One region of the Microbacterium triticisoli genome, then DNA from elsewhere that is predicted to be linked to it. Evidence: riboswitches for the same ligand, from Rfam matches in the RefSeq annotation. Region 1 holds a riboswitch; each other region holds the start of a gene.

Evidence for each region. A riboswitch is a leader RNA that binds a small molecule or an ion and turns the genes downstream of it on or off. The one in region 1 is predicted to bind thiamine pyrophosphate.
Region 2: another riboswitch for thiamine pyrophosphate. It lies ahead of OED01_RS05965 (MFS transporter); the one in region 1 lies ahead of thiM (hydroxyethylthiazole kinase).
Region 3: another riboswitch for thiamine pyrophosphate. It lies ahead of OED01_RS01420 (ECF transporter S component); the one in region 1 lies ahead of thiM (hydroxyethylthiazole kinase).

The regions. Positions count from the first base shown of each region.
Region 1 covers NZ_CP107546.1:2,098,719-2,103,378, reverse strand. The annotation lists gene pheT (phenylalanine--tRNA ligase subunit beta) at 1-868, shown strand, start outside; gene OED01_RS10390 (glycoside hydrolase family 3 N-terminal domain-containing protein) at 1,075-2,235, shown strand; gene OED01_RS10385 (pyridoxine/pyridoxamine 5'-phosphate oxidase) at 2,259-2,855, shown strand; gene OED01_RS10380 (cupin domain-containing protein) at 2,852-3,289, shown strand; TPP riboswitch at 3,314-3,407, shown strand; gene thiM (hydroxyethylthiazole kinase) at 3,398-4,246, shown strand; gene thiD (bifunctional hydroxymethylpyrimidine kinase/phosphomethylpyrimidine kinase) at 4,243-4,660, shown strand, end outside.
Region 2 covers NZ_CP107546.1:1,209,506-1,214,165, forward strand. The annotation lists gene OED01_RS05950 (DUF3097 domain-containing protein) at 1-48, shown strand, start outside; gene trmB (tRNA (guanosine(46)-N7)-methyltransferase TrmB) at 81-806, shown strand; gene OED01_RS05960 (CPBP family intramembrane glutamic endopeptidase) at 803-1,630, shown strand; TPP riboswitch at 1,642-1,735, shown strand; gene OED01_RS05965 (MFS transporter) at 1,726-3,069, shown strand; gene OED01_RS05970 (DUF1304 domain-containing protein) at 3,066-3,458, shown strand; gene OED01_RS05975 (serine hydrolase domain-containing protein) at 3,464-4,576, opposite strand; gene OED01_RS05980 (GyrI-like domain-containing protein) at 4,573-4,660, opposite strand, start outside.
Region 3 covers NZ_CP107546.1:281,830-286,489, forward strand. The annotation lists gene OED01_RS01410 (ABC transporter ATP-binding protein) at 1-748, shown strand, start outside; gene OED01_RS01415 (D-alanyl-D-alanine carboxypeptidase) at 956-2,902, opposite strand; TPP riboswitch at 2,963-3,072, shown strand; gene OED01_RS01420 (ECF transporter S component) at 3,065-3,730, shown strand; gene OED01_RS01425 (ABC transporter ATP-binding protein) at 3,738-4,660, shown strand, end outside.

The DNA.
Region 1 (4,660 bases):
CATCCGCCTGGCCAACGCGCTCGACGGACAGGCGCCGTTCCTGCGCCGCTCGCTCGTTCCCGGCCTCCTGCAGATCGCGCACCGCAACATCGCACGAGGACTGACCGACATCGCGATCTTCGAGGCGGGCATCGTGTTCCTCCCCGAGGCCGACGTCCGGTACGGCACGGAGGAAGTGCCGCCGCTCGGTGAGCGGCCCACGGACGAGACGCTCGCCGCTCTGAACGCCTCGATCCCGCCACAGCGCCGCCACATCGCGGCCCTGTTCGCCGGCAACGTGACTGCTCGGCAGCCCGGCCGTGCGGCCGAGGCGTACGGGCTCAGCGAGGCGCTGGATGCGGTACAGGTGATCGCCGTGGCCGCCGGCGTCGAGATCGACGTCGTGCAGGGGCAGCGCGCGGCGCTGCACCCCGGGCGCACCGGAGTGCTGAGCGTGCGCGGCGCCGAGGTGGGCTATGTCGGTGAACTGCATCCGAACGTCGCCGCCGACGCCGATCTGCCAGGACGCGCCGTCGTGCTCGAACTGGATCTCGACGGCATCCTGGAGCTCGCGGGCGCCGGTGTCGTGGCGGAGAGCCTGTCGACGTTCCCCGCGGCGACGCAGGACGTCTCGCTCGTCGTGCCGGCCGCAGCGGCCGCAGGCGATGTGCGCGCGGCGCTCGTAGAGGGCGCCGGAGACCTGCTCGAATCGCTGCGACTCGTCGACGACTACCGTGGCGAGGGGCTTCCCGATGGCACGAAGAGCCTGACGTTCGCCCTCCGCTTCCGCGCGCCGGACCGCACGCTGACCGCTGCCGAGGCGACCGAGGCGAAGCTCGCCGGAGTCGCCGTCGCCGCCGAGCGCTTCGGAGCGACCCTGCGGGAGTGACCTGTCTCGTTCGTTCAGTGGCGAAGGCACGAGGCCCCAGCCCTCGTTCGTTGAGCGGCGAGGCGAGCCGGGTACCACACCCCCTCGTTCGTTGAGCGAGCGAAGCGAGCCGAAACGGGCGGATCGCTGAGCAGCAGTGACTCCGTTCGTCTCGGTCGCTTCGCCGTAATCGCTCGACGAGCGAGCGAGTAGCGCAGGATGGATGCATGACGATCTCACGGCGACGCCTCCTGTCCGTCGCGGTGCTGGTGTCGCTGGGCCTCGGTCTTGCGGCATGCGCACCGGACGCGCAGCCGTCGCCGAACGCGTCAGCGCCGCCATCGGCGACCTCGACGCCGACACCGTCACCGACTCCGAGGACCCCGCTCGAGCAGGCCGCGGAACGCGTCGACCGGATGCCGTTGCGCGAACGGGCCGCGCTCATCGTGATGGGGTATGCGGCCGGCACCGATTCGGCGGCGCTCTCCGCGTATGCCGCAGGCGGACCGCGAGGGCTGATCCTCATGGGCAACAACGTCCCCGGTGCGCCGGAGCAGCTGCGCGCGCTCACGGACGCCGTGCACGCGACATCCGCGGATGCCCTGATCGCGACCGATCAGGAGGGCGGCGCGGTCGCCCGTGTGCCCTGGGATCAGCTGCCCTCCGCCCGCACGTTGAAGAGCGAGGAGCCCGCAGCCGCCCAGACCGCGTTCGCCGCTCGGGCGCAACTGCTGGACGACGCGGGGATCGACATCAACTTCGGCGTCGTCGCCGACGTGCCGCGTTCCGACGGCTCCTTCATCCACAGCAGGTCCTACGGCACCGACGCGCAGGCGGTCGCCGATCGTGTCGCGGCCATCGTCGCGGGGGAGCGCGGACGCGTCGCCACGACCCTCAAGCACTTCCCCGGGCACGGCGCGGCCGAGGGGGACTCGCACCACAGCATCCCGACGACCGGGATGGGGCTGGCCGAATGGCGAACCGTCGACGCGCTTCCGTTCCGCGCCGGCATCGACGCCGGTGCGGAGCTCGTCATGATGGGGCACCTGAGGTTCACCGAGGTGTCCCCGCTTCCGGCGACGCTGTCGCCGGAGTGGTACGGCGTGCTCCGCGACGAACTCGGGTTCGAGGGCGTCGCGGTGACCGACGACCTCGGCATGCTGCTCTCGTCCGGCGATCCGGCCTATGCCGACCCCGTCGCGAACGCCGTCACCGCGGTCGCCGCCGGCGCGGACATGGTGCTGACGATCGCCGGGTCCACTCCTGAGACAGCGGGGCTGATCATCGATGCCCTGGTGGTCCGCGCCGAGTCGGATCCCCGCTTCGCGGCTCGCGTGTCCGAGGCGGCGGCACGCGTGGCGGCACTCGCCGACGCGGCCCGCACCTGAGCCGCCTGCGCCAGGATGGACGCATGACGACTTCTCCGGCCGACTGGCTGCGCGGATTGCCCTCGCTCACCGGCACACCTCCGGATCCGGATCCGGCCGCCGTGCCGGACGATCCGGAGACGCTGTTCGTCGAGTGGATCGTCGGAGCGGTCCAGGCCGGCGTCCCTGAGCCGCACGCCATGACGCTCGCGACCGTCGATGCGGAGGGAGCACCGGACGCCAGGACCGTGATCCTCAAGGACGTCGGAGGCCGCGGCTGGGCGTTCGCCGGTCATCGCGCGTCCCGAAAGGCCGAGCAGCTGGCCGCGCGGCCGGTGGCCGCCTTGGATTTCTGGTGGCAGCCGGTGATGCGCGCCGTACGGGTGCGCGGTTCGGTCGTCCAGGCGGATGCCGCCGACAGTGCGGCGGATCTCGCCGCGCGGTCGCCCGCCGCGCGCGACGGCATCGCCCCGGAGGACTGGCTGCTCTGGCGGCTCGTCCCCGATCGCGTCGAATTCTGGCAGGGGGCCGTCGATCGACGGCATCTGCGCCTCGTGTACGAGCGGACAGACACGGGCTGGACCCACCGCATCGCCACCGGCCACACCGAACCACAGCAGAGCGGAGAGCGCATCGCATGAGCGACTACGAAGTGATCAGCATCGGAGCACCGGACGCATGGCGCGACCATTTCGGCGGATTCGCGCCGTCGCGTTCGCGCGACGGACGTCGCGTGGTCGATCACGAGCTGACGATGCAGTACATCGGCATGACCGCCAACGCCCTGCTAGCGGGCGAGGAAGCCGGCTACTGGCACACGCACGAGCGTGTCGAAGAGCTGTACGTGTTCCTCGCCGGACGCGGACAGATGGGACTGGACGACGACGTCGTCGAGGTCGAGGCGGGCACGGTCATCCGCGTCGGCCAGGGCGTCTGGCGCACATGGCGTGCGCGGCCGGACAGCGACGGCGAACTGCGCTGGCTGTGCATCCGCGCCGGCGGCGAGCAGCTCCCGCACCTGCCCGACGACTCGGAGCGCGCCGAGGGTCGTCCGATGCCGTGGGCGAAGGGATGACCGATCGGTCGCACTAGACTGCGAGGCAGTGACACGGGGTGCCGCGACCGCGGCTGAGAACAGACCCGTCGAACCTGATCTAGTTCGTACTAGCGAAGGGATGTCGCGTTGAGCGATCTTCTGCGTCCGATTTCCGAAACCGGCCTCGTGACCGAGGCCGCGACCCTCCTCGAGGAGCTGCGCGCGGCTCCTCCGCTGACCCACTGCATCACGAACGCGGTGGTGACCGGTTTCACCGCGAACGTGCTGCTCGCCCTCGGTGCGGCCCCCGCCATGGTCGACATCGTCGACGAGGCAGGGATGTTCGCCTCGATGGCGTCCGGGATGCTCATCAACCTGGGCTCTCCGCGATCCGAACAGCGCGCGGCCGCCCGAGAAGCGGTCGACGGAGCCGCCGAGGGCGGTACACCATGGGTGCTTGACCCTGTGGCGATCGGTGTCCTGCCCGTGCGCACCGGTCTCGCCCACGAGCTCGTCGCGCTGCGCCCCACCGCGATCCGTGGGAACGCGTCCGAGATCCTCGCCCTGGCAGGTGTCGGCAGTGGCGGGCGCGGCGTCGATACGACCGACACGACGGATGCCGCCGCGGACGCCGCTTTCACGCTCGCCGAGCGTCACAGCAGCGTCGTCGCAGTGTCGGGTCCTGTGGATCTGATCACGGATGGCCGGCGGGTGATCCGCATCGCGAACGGTGATGCCCTGCTGACGAGGGTGACGGGCGGCGGATGCGCGCTCGGTGCGGTGATGGCCGCGTTCCTCGGCACCGCTCGGGAGTCGGATGCCGACGCGCTGACGGCCGTCGCCGCCGCGAACCTGGTGTACACGATCGCCGCCGAGCGGGCGGCGACCCGAGCCGAGGGCCCAGGGACCTTCGCCGTCGCCCTGCTCGACGCGCTCGCCGCCATCGACTCGGACGACCTCGCCGTCGCGGCACGCATCGAGGAGGCGACCCGATGACCGTGGACCTGTCGCTCTACCTCGTGACCGACCCTGCGCTCTGCGGCGAACGCGGCGTCGTCGAGACGGTCAGGCAGGCCGTGGACGGCGGCGTGCGCATCGTCCAGCTGCGCGACAAGACGGCGACGGATGCCGAGATCACGGCCCAGCTCGTCGCACTGTCGCAGGTGATCGACGGACGCGTGCCGCTCGTCGTGAATGATCGCCTCGAGGCGGCGCTCGCTGCGCGTGCGCTGGGCGCGCGCGTGGACGGCGTGCACCTCGGACAGCGCGACGCCTCCGTGATCCGCGCCCGAGAGCTGCTCGGCCCGGATGCGCTCATCGGCCTGACGGCCAACAACCCGGCGCATCTGGAAGCCGTGCGCGCGCTGCCCGCGGGAACCGTGGACTATCTCGGCGTCGGCGTCATCCGCC
Region 2 (4,660 bases), 890 kb from region 1:
CTCCTCGGCCGGATCGAGGAGCTCATCGACTTCGTCACCGCCCCGTGAGGACGCCTCGCCGCCGCGACTACCCTTGAGGTATGCCCGAGCCCCGCACGTTCCGTGATGAACCCGTGTCCTTCGTCCGCCGCAGCGGCCGCATGTCGGAGGCGCAGGAGCGGGCGTTCGAGGAACTCTCCGGTCACTACCTGCTCGATGTTCCGCGCGCCATCGCCTCGACGAGCGTCCATGCCGATGCGCGACTCGACGTCGCAGCCGAGTACCGCCGCGACGCGGCGCTGATCGTCGAGATCGGGTCCGGCCAGGGCCACGCGATCGTGTCTGCTGCCGCCGCGCGCCCCGAAGACGACTTCCTGGCGATCGAGGTGTTCCGCGCCGGGCTCGCGCGCACGATGCTGGATGCCGACAAGGCGGGCGTCCGCAATCTGCGGCTCGTCGAGGCGAACGCACCTGAGGTCCTGGCGACCTATCTCCCGGAGGCGAGTGCCTCCGAGGTCTGGGTGTTCTTCTCCGACCCGTGGCACAAGAAGCGGCACACGAAGCGGCGACTGATCCGCGATGGATTCGGTGCGACGGCCGCCAGGGCGCTCGCCGACGGCGGGCTGCTGCGTCTGGCTACCGACTGGGAGGACTACGCCCTGCAGATGCGCGAGGTGCTGGACGCCGAGCCGCTGTTCGAGCGCGCGTTCGAGGGGGAGTGGGGCGATCGCTTCGACGGCCGTGCCATGACCGCGTTCGAGCGCAAGGGAATCACGAAGGGGCGCGAGATCCGCGATCTCACGTACCGCCGGAAGCCGCGCGCGTGAGCACGACCGTCGTCCGGTCCCGCTGGGGGATCGCACCCGCTGCGCTGGTCTGCCTCGCGGCGCCGGCCTTCTTCGTCGTGCAGTGGGCGTGGCTCGGCTGGGTGCTGCTGGCCGCAGGTGTCGGAGCGGCATGGATGCTCGAGCGGCGCGCCGTGACGGTAGCCGCGCCGTCGCTGACGCGGGACCTGTCGCTCATCGCGATCGGGATGCTCATCGTGAGCGTCATCCCGCTCGCGGCCGAGCTGGACAACCTCGCCATGCTGCGCTTCACGCTGGCCCTCGGCGGAGCCGTGGTCGTCCCCTACCTCGTCTCGCGGTACGTCTACCGCGACCGTGCGATCTCGTTCCCGTGGCGCACAGGACAGCGCTGGGGTCGACTGCAGTGGGGCTGGCTCGCGGCAGTCCTGGCACTGGGGTGGCTCATTCTGCCGTTCTACTTCATCACCAGCGGCGTCTACCAGAACTGGCCCGTCGTCGACACCCCGGAGCTCATCCTCCGACTTTTCGTCGGTGTCGGCGCCGTGGGCATCTGGGACGAACTGTTCTTCATCTGCACGGTCTTCGCGCTGCTGCGTCGCCACTTCCCCGACGCCGTGGCGAATGTCCTGCAGGCCGTGGTCTTCGTGTCGTTCCTGTGGGAGCTGGGCTATCGCGAGTGGGGTCCGCTGCTCACGATCCCGTTCGCGCTGCTGCAGGGATTCATCTTCCTGCGCACGCACTCGCTGGCGTACGTCGTCACGGTGCACCTGCTCTTCGATGCCGTCGTGTTCGCCGTGCTCGTGCACGCGCACAACCCGGGGATGCTGCCGATCTTCCTCGTATAGCTAAGCTCGTCTGCAGTGACACGGGGTGCCGCACGCGCGGCTGAGATCACACCCGTCGAACCTGATCTAGCTCGTACTAGCGAAGGGATGTCGCGATGCACACGCACGCACTCATCGAGCCCGTCCACCCGACCACAGAGCGCCCTGCCGGGCGAGGCAGGCTCGCGCTAGCGGCCGCCGCGGCAGGCACCGCCTTCGAGTGGTACGACTTCTTCCTCTACGGCACGGCGGCCGCGCTGGTCTTCCCCGTGGTCTTCTTCCCGGCCCAGGACCCGTTGATCGGCATCCTGCTGTCGTTCGCCACGTTCGCGACCGGATTCATCGCCCGTCCGCTCGGCGGTCTGCTGGCAGGGTCCCTCGGGGACCGGTTCGGGCGCCGGCCGGTCCTCACGGCGACGCTGCTGGTGATGGGCCTCGCCACGGTGTGCATCGGTCTGCTGCCCGGATACGCGCAGATCGGTGTGCTCGCGCCGATCGCACTGGTCGCGCTGCGCTTCGTCCAGGGCCTGGCGGCAGGCGGAGAGTGGCCGGGTGCGATACTGATGGCGCTCGAGCACGCCCCGCGCGGGCGCGGTCTGCGGGGCGGGATCGTCGCGGCCTCCCTGTACGTCGGCCTCATCCTCGGCAATCTCGCCTTCGTCGTGGTGGTCGCACTGCTGGACGAGGCGGCGCTGTTCGAGTGGGGCTGGCGGATGCCGTTCCTGGCCAGCATCCTGCTCGTCGTCGTCGGGCTCGTGCTGCGGCGCCGCGTGACGGAGTCCCCGGAGTTCCTCGCCGGTGATGACGGCGTCGAGCGGCGGCGACCTCTGCGTGAGGCGCTCAGCGCGCCGCGGAACGTGATCTCGGTCGTGCTCGTACGGACGGGGCAGAACGCCTGCTTCTACACGATCACGGTGTTCTTCCTCGGCTATGCGACGACGGTGCTGGGATTCTCGGCTCAGGTTTCCCTGACGGCAGTGCTGGTCGCGGCGGCGCTCGCCGCGGTGATGTGCCCCGTCTGGGGTGCGCTCGGCGAGCGGATCGGCATGACGACGCTCACGGCGTGCAGCCTCGCCGGGCTCGGCCTGCTCGCCGTTCCCCTGTTCCTCATCCTCGACGGCGGCAGCGCGGCGGCGATCATCGGGGTGGTCGCCGTCACGATCGGCATCGTGAACGCGGCGGCCGACGGCGTGCAGCCGCTGTGGTTCGCAGGGCTCTTCCCCGCGCGCCGCCGCTACTCCGGTATCTCGATCGGCCGCGAGATCGCCGGGGTCATCGGTGGAGGGCTGACGCCGCTCGCGGCCACGGCACTGGTCGCGGCGACGGGACACTGGTGGCCGGTGGCGGCGATCATGATCGTCGCCGCGGCCCTCGGAGTGGTTGGCGCCGTGATCGCACGCCCGGTCGATCGGCCCGTCGCGGCCCAGGAGGCAGCGAAAGACGACAGAATCAGAGCATGATCATCGCAGGGCTCATCCTCGCCGCAGCGGCAGCCGCCTTCCATGTCTTCATCTTCGCCCTCGAGTCGCTGAAGTGGACGGAGCCGTCGACACGGAAGGTGTTCGGCGTCGCGAGCGAGGCGGATGCCGAGACGATGAAGGCGCTCGCCTTCAACCAGGGCTTCTACAACCTGTTCCTCGCGCTCACGGCGTTCCTCGGTGTCGGGATGTACATCGTCGGGGCGACCACCGTCGGACTCACGCTCGTCTTCGCCGGCACCGGCATGATGCTGGCGGCGGCGCTGGTGCTGATCCTGTCGGACCGCTCCAAGGCGCGTGCGGCGACCATGCAGGGCACGCTGCCGCTGCTCGCGGTCATCGCGACGGCGATCGGCGTCGCGATCGGCTGAGCCGTTCAGCGGCCCGGCGACCCCTGCAGGTCGTCGAACAGCGCCATGACGGCGGGTCCCATCTCCATCTGCGTCAACACGATCCGGAACGTCCCGTCGGGGTCGATGAAGAAGTCGGTGCCGAGCCCGCCGGACCAGCCGAAGCGTCCCGCATGCTCGCCTGCCGTCACGACCGCCACGCCGTAACCCCAGCCCAGACCGTCCCAGAACCCGGGGAAGAAGCTGTCCGGGGTCTTCAGCGCGTCGGGTATCCGATCGGTCCGCAGTTCGGCGAGCAGCTCGGGGGAGACGAACGAACGGCCGTCGATCCTGCCGCCCGCGGCGAGCATCCGCGCGAACGCCGCGTAGTCGCGCGCGGTCGAGACGAGCTCGGCGTGACTGACATCGAACGGGGCGGGGGAGACATAGAAACCGCCGGCACGCGGCTCGATCTCGTACCGGGTCCCGTCGCCATCGCGCCCGTACGCGGCGGGCAACCGATCGGCGTCCTGCGCCGGAACGGTGAAACGGGTGTCGACCATCCCGACCGGCTCGAACACGTCCGTCGTCAGGTGCGCCTCGAGCGGACCTCCGGTCAGTCGCGAGAGCAGGATGCCGAGGATGCCGAACGAATGGTGGTAGCGCCAGCCCTGGCCTGGGTTGAACGCCAGCGGAAGCTCGGCGAGCGCGTTCAGCCAGTCCTGCGCGCCCAGTGCGACGGCCTCCTGCGACGCTTCTGTCCGGTTCGCGATCATCGCGTCCTTCAGCGGTGAGGGCGTCGCGACCATGCCGTATCCGGAGGTGTTGGTGAGCAGATGGCGAACCGTGATCGGGGCGTTCGCCGGTTCGGTGTCCGTCAGCGGAGAGATCGGCGTCCGCAGCACGCGCCGGTCCGCCAGCTCGGGCAGCCACCGCTCCACGGGATCGTCCAGACCGAGGCGTCCGTCCGCGACGAGGCGCAGGGCCGCGACCGCCGTCACCGCCTTGGTCATCGATTGGATCCGGACGATCGCGTCGTCGGCGACGTCTCCGGCGGTGGTGATGTCGAGGCGTCCGTCCGCCGTGCCGTCGGCCACGATGATCCAGGGCGCGGTACCTCGGGCGACGTGGTCGTCCAGCAGTCCGGTCAGGTCGGTCATGACGTCTCGTCTCCTCGGGTGACGGGTTGGCGGAGGATCGTGCGCCGCTTGGCAGGGTCGCCCTTGCGCGGATCGCTGAAGTAG
Region 3 (4,660 bases), 1.6 Mb from region 1:
CGGCCAGACGGTCGCGATCGTCGGGCCGACGGGTGCAGGCAAGACGACCCTCGTCAACCTGATCATGCGTTTCTACGAGCTGAGCGGCGGGCGCATCCTGCTCGACGGTCAGGACATCGCAGCGCTCACGCGTTCCGACCTGCGCTCGCGCACGGGAATGGTGCTGCAGGATCCGTGGCTGTTCGCCGGATCGATCCTGGAGAACATCCGGTACGGTCGTGCGACGGCGACCGACGAAGAGGTGCTGGCGGCGGCGAAGGCGACCTACGTCGACCGGTTCGTCCACGCACTTCCCGAGGGCTACGAGACGGTTCTCGACGAGGACGCCTCGAACGTGTCGGCGGGTGAGCGTCAGCTCATCACGATCGCCAGGGCGTTCGTGTCGCAGCCGTCGATCCTCATCCTCGATGAGGCGACGAGCGCCGTCGACACCCGCACCGAGCTGCTGCTGCAGCACGCCATGGCTGCGTTGCGTCAGGGCCGAACCTCGTTCGTGATCGCGCACCGTCTGTCGACGATCCGCGACGCCGACCTCATCCTCGTGATGGAGCACGGCGACATCGTCGAGAAGGGCACGCACGACGAGCTCATCGCTGCGCAGGGAGCCTACTGGCGCCTGTACCAGTCGCAGTTCGAGCAGGCCGCGACCGACATCGATGCCGAAGAGGCGCTCACCGCAACCCCGGTCGTCGTGACCGGCGAGGCAGAGGAAGCGGCCGAGGCCGAGTCGGAGTCCGAGCGGGCCTGACCCGCAGACGGAGGGTCGTCACCCCACGGGGTGGCGGCCCTCCGTCGCGTCCGGGCGCCGGGGCACCTGGTCATATCGGGGGTGGTGAGGCGACCAATCGCGACAGCCCGGTCTGCGTGGGCGCCCGGGGCGCCGGGAGGGGTCGCGTGTGGTCGTGTCCGGCACGGTGAAGCGACCACGTGTGCCACCTCGGGCGCGATTTCCGCGTCAGCTCGTGATGCCGAGCAGCTCGAACGGGTGCGTCAGTCGCCACCACGCGCTCGGGCCTTCGATCTCGTCGGCCAGCACGACGGGAACCTCCGTCGCGTTCACCGGGCCGGTGACGATGACGGACCCCACGGGGGCTTCGGTGTCCCTGGTCTCTCCGAGGTCGAAGGTCACCTCGGCAGTCGGTGCCGCCGTGTTCCAGAGCACGACGTTCGCATCGGCATCCGTCACGATGTCCGAGCTCGCACCCCAGGCGGTGCTGACCTGGCCGACGACAGTGCCGGCGTCGACGGCGGGACCCTGCGCGTTCAGTTGCTCCTCGACCTGCGCGTACAGCGCCCGGCTGGCGGCGAGGCGCTCGTCGTTGTTCTTCTGACCGAGCACCGCCGCATAGATGCGGACGTCCGTGTCGCCGACCGTGACGTCCTTGCCGCTGAGCAGGTTGTAGTCGCCGTCCAGCGAACCAGTCTTGAGGCCCACGAAACCTGGGTCGGCGAGGAGGCCGTTCGAGTTCGTGACCAGACCCGCACCGGCCAGGTCGACCGACCGGGTTCCGACGATCTCCGCGAAGACGGGATGCGCCATGGCGATCGAGGCGAGAGCGGTCAGAGACTCCGGGGAGGCGACGTTGTTCTCGTTGCGACCGGAGGGGGTGACGATGTCGATCTCGTCCAGGCCGCGGGCGGACAGCCATGCCTCGGCCGCGGCGGCGAACTCGCGGTCCGATCCCCAGATCTCCTCGGCGAGACGATCGATGTAGTTGTTGGCCGATCCCAGCAGGATGCCCTGCAGCATCTGGTACTCGGTCAGCACGCCGTCGACCGGAACATCCAGCGCCGACTGGTCATCCCGCAGGTACGACCAGTATTCGCGGGAGTCGCCGCGGTCGAACGCGAACTCCGGCCCCTGCTCGCCGGGCTGCAGCGGCATGGCGTCGAGCACCATCATCACGGAGACGACCTTGGTGATGCTGGCGATCGGGGCGGCCTCCGGCGTGGATGCCGCGGCACCGACGCCCGCGACGCTCACTCCCGCGCTCCCGGTCGCAGGCCACGTGAGCGCGGCGGCCCCGGCGGCTGCGGGCTCGACCGTGACGGCTTCGATGGTGGGCGGCAGTTCGTGCAACGGCCAGAGCAGCACGGTCGCCGTGTACGCCACACCGAGGGCGACCAGCGTCCCCAGCGGGATGAGGATGCCCGGTTGCAGGAATCCGCGCCGTGGAGCACCGACGAGCAGGTCGGGGGCGTCGTCCGTGCTCTGCGCCTCGAGCGGTGCGGCCTGGGTGGCGGCCTCAACGGCGGCCGGGTCCACCCACAGCAGTGCGGTCGGCGGCGAGTTCTCATCGGCCCAGGCGGCCTGCGGCTCCGCCTGATCATCCTGCTCCGTGAGCAGCGACGACAGCGCGGCGTCGTCCTCGGGGGGCGCGACCTCGGTCGGCACGGATGCGGCGGCCGCGGACATGGGCGGCGCGGAACCTGCGGCGACGACCACGCCGGAGTCAGAGAGCTCGGACGTGGTGGTCCCGGACGCGTCCGATGCACGTGCGCCCGGCGCAGACGGAGCGCCACGGGTATCGATCGCCTCGGCAGGCTCGCCTTCGAACGGGACGTCCGCGGACACGTTCGTCCCGGAGCCGACTACGGCGCCGCTTCGCGCGGTGTCCGAATGGCCGGACTCGGCAGAGGCCTCCGGTTCGGATGCGTTCACGGCGGACGAACCGGTCGTCACCGGAATCGCACGGGTGGCATCCGCGTCCTCAGTCGTACCGTCGTCGACCGCGGCGGTCTCCGCGACGATCTCGGCTTCCGAGACGACCTCGGCAGCGGCGACTTCGGAGGCCGCGGCGTCGAGGTCGGCGTCCACGACCGTCGGGATGGCCCCGGTGCGCCGTCGGTGCTCGCGACGCGTCAGGGCGCCGCCGCCGTCGGTCTGCTCATCGAGGGTCACTTGAATACGGTACCGAACCCGTATGTGACAACGCCGCATTGGCCGAGGAGTAAGATCGACCCCACAACCCACGGGAGTCCGGCGAGCCGGGCTGAGAGGAAGCGATCCGCGCTTCGACCGTCGAACCTGATCCGGATCATGCCGGCGCAGGGAGGAGAACAGATGAGCACGTCCACGTCCGCATCCGCTTCCCACGAAGCGAAGAATGCCGCCACCACCCCCGCATCCGCTGCGACCAGCCCGCACCGCTGGCGGGTCGTCGACATCGTCGTCGCCGCCGTCCTCGGCGTCGCGGTCGGTCTGCTGTTCTGGGGATGGAACATCATCGGCGGGGCCTGGTTCGGCGCCGCCGACGCGCTGACCCCTGGCCTCGGCGGCATCGCCGTCGGCATCTGGCTGATCGGCGGCGTCATCGGCGGGCTCGTGATCCGCAAGCCCGGCGCGGCCTTCGTCGTCGAGGTCGTCGCGGCGATCGTCTCGATGCTGATCGGCAACGTGTGGGGCGTCTCCACCGTGCTGTCGGGTATCGTCCAGGGGCTGGGAGCCGAGCTGATCTTCGCACTGTTCTTCTACCGCCGCTTCGGCATCGTGGTCGCGATGCTCGCCGGCGTCGGTGCCGCGGCAGCCGCATGGGTGTTCGAGCTGTTCTACGGCAGCTCGCCGAACATCCTGAAGTCGCTCGAGTTCAACGCGATCTACCTCACCACTCTCGTGATCTCGGGGGCGATCCTCGCCGGCGTGGTCGGGTGGCTGCTCGTCCGAGCCCTCGCCGTCACGGGGGCGCTGAACAGATTCGCGGCCGGGCGAGAGCTCGTCCGCGAGGTCTGAGCTGAGTATGAACGCCCCCGCCCGCGTCCAGGCCGAGGGCTGGGGCTGGAAGTACGCGGGCCGCAGGCGTCCGGCCGTCAGCGACGTCACGTTCACGATCGAACCGGGCGAGCGTGTGCTGCTGCTCGGCGCGTCCGGTGCGGGCAAGTCGACGCTGCTCGCCGGTCTCGCCGGCGTGCTCGGCGACGCCGACGAGGGGCAGCGCACCGGGTCCCTGCGGATCGACGGCGCGGCCCCCGAATCCGCTCGGGGCCGCACGGGGCTGGTTCTGCAGGACCCGGACGCCGGAGTGGTGCTGTCCAAGGTCGGCGACGACGTCGCGTTCGGATGCGAGAACCTCGGTGTGCCGGCATCCGAGATTCCCGGCCGCGTTGCCGAGGCTCTGGAGGCGACCGGACTCATCGTCCCGCTGACCCGCGCGACCAAGGCGTTGTCGGGCGGGCAGAAGCAGAGGCTCGTGCTGGCCGGCGCGCTCGCGATGCGCCCCGGGCTGCTGCTGCTGGACGAGCCCACGGCCAACCTGGACCCCGCCGGTGTCCGCGAGGTGCGCGCGAGCGTCGAGCGCGCGGTGGACTCGACCGGAGCGACGCTCATCGTGGTCGAGCACCGCACTCCGGTGTGGGCGGATCTGATGACCCGCGTCATCGTGCTCGCCGCCGACGGCGGTCTGCTCGCCGACGGGTCGCCGTCTCGTGTCTTCGCGGAGCACGGGGCGGCGCTGGCCGATGCCGGCGTGTGGGTTCCGGATGCCGAGATCCACCTGCCCGAGCTCGACGCCGCCACCGGGGCGGCGGTCCTCTCGGCATCCGATCTCGCGGTCGCTCGGGAGCCGCGCACGATCGTCCAGGCCGGCCTGGACGTGCAGATCCCTCGGGGCAGCGCGACGGTCGTCTCGGGGCCCAACGGCGTGGGCAAGTCGACGCTGGCGCT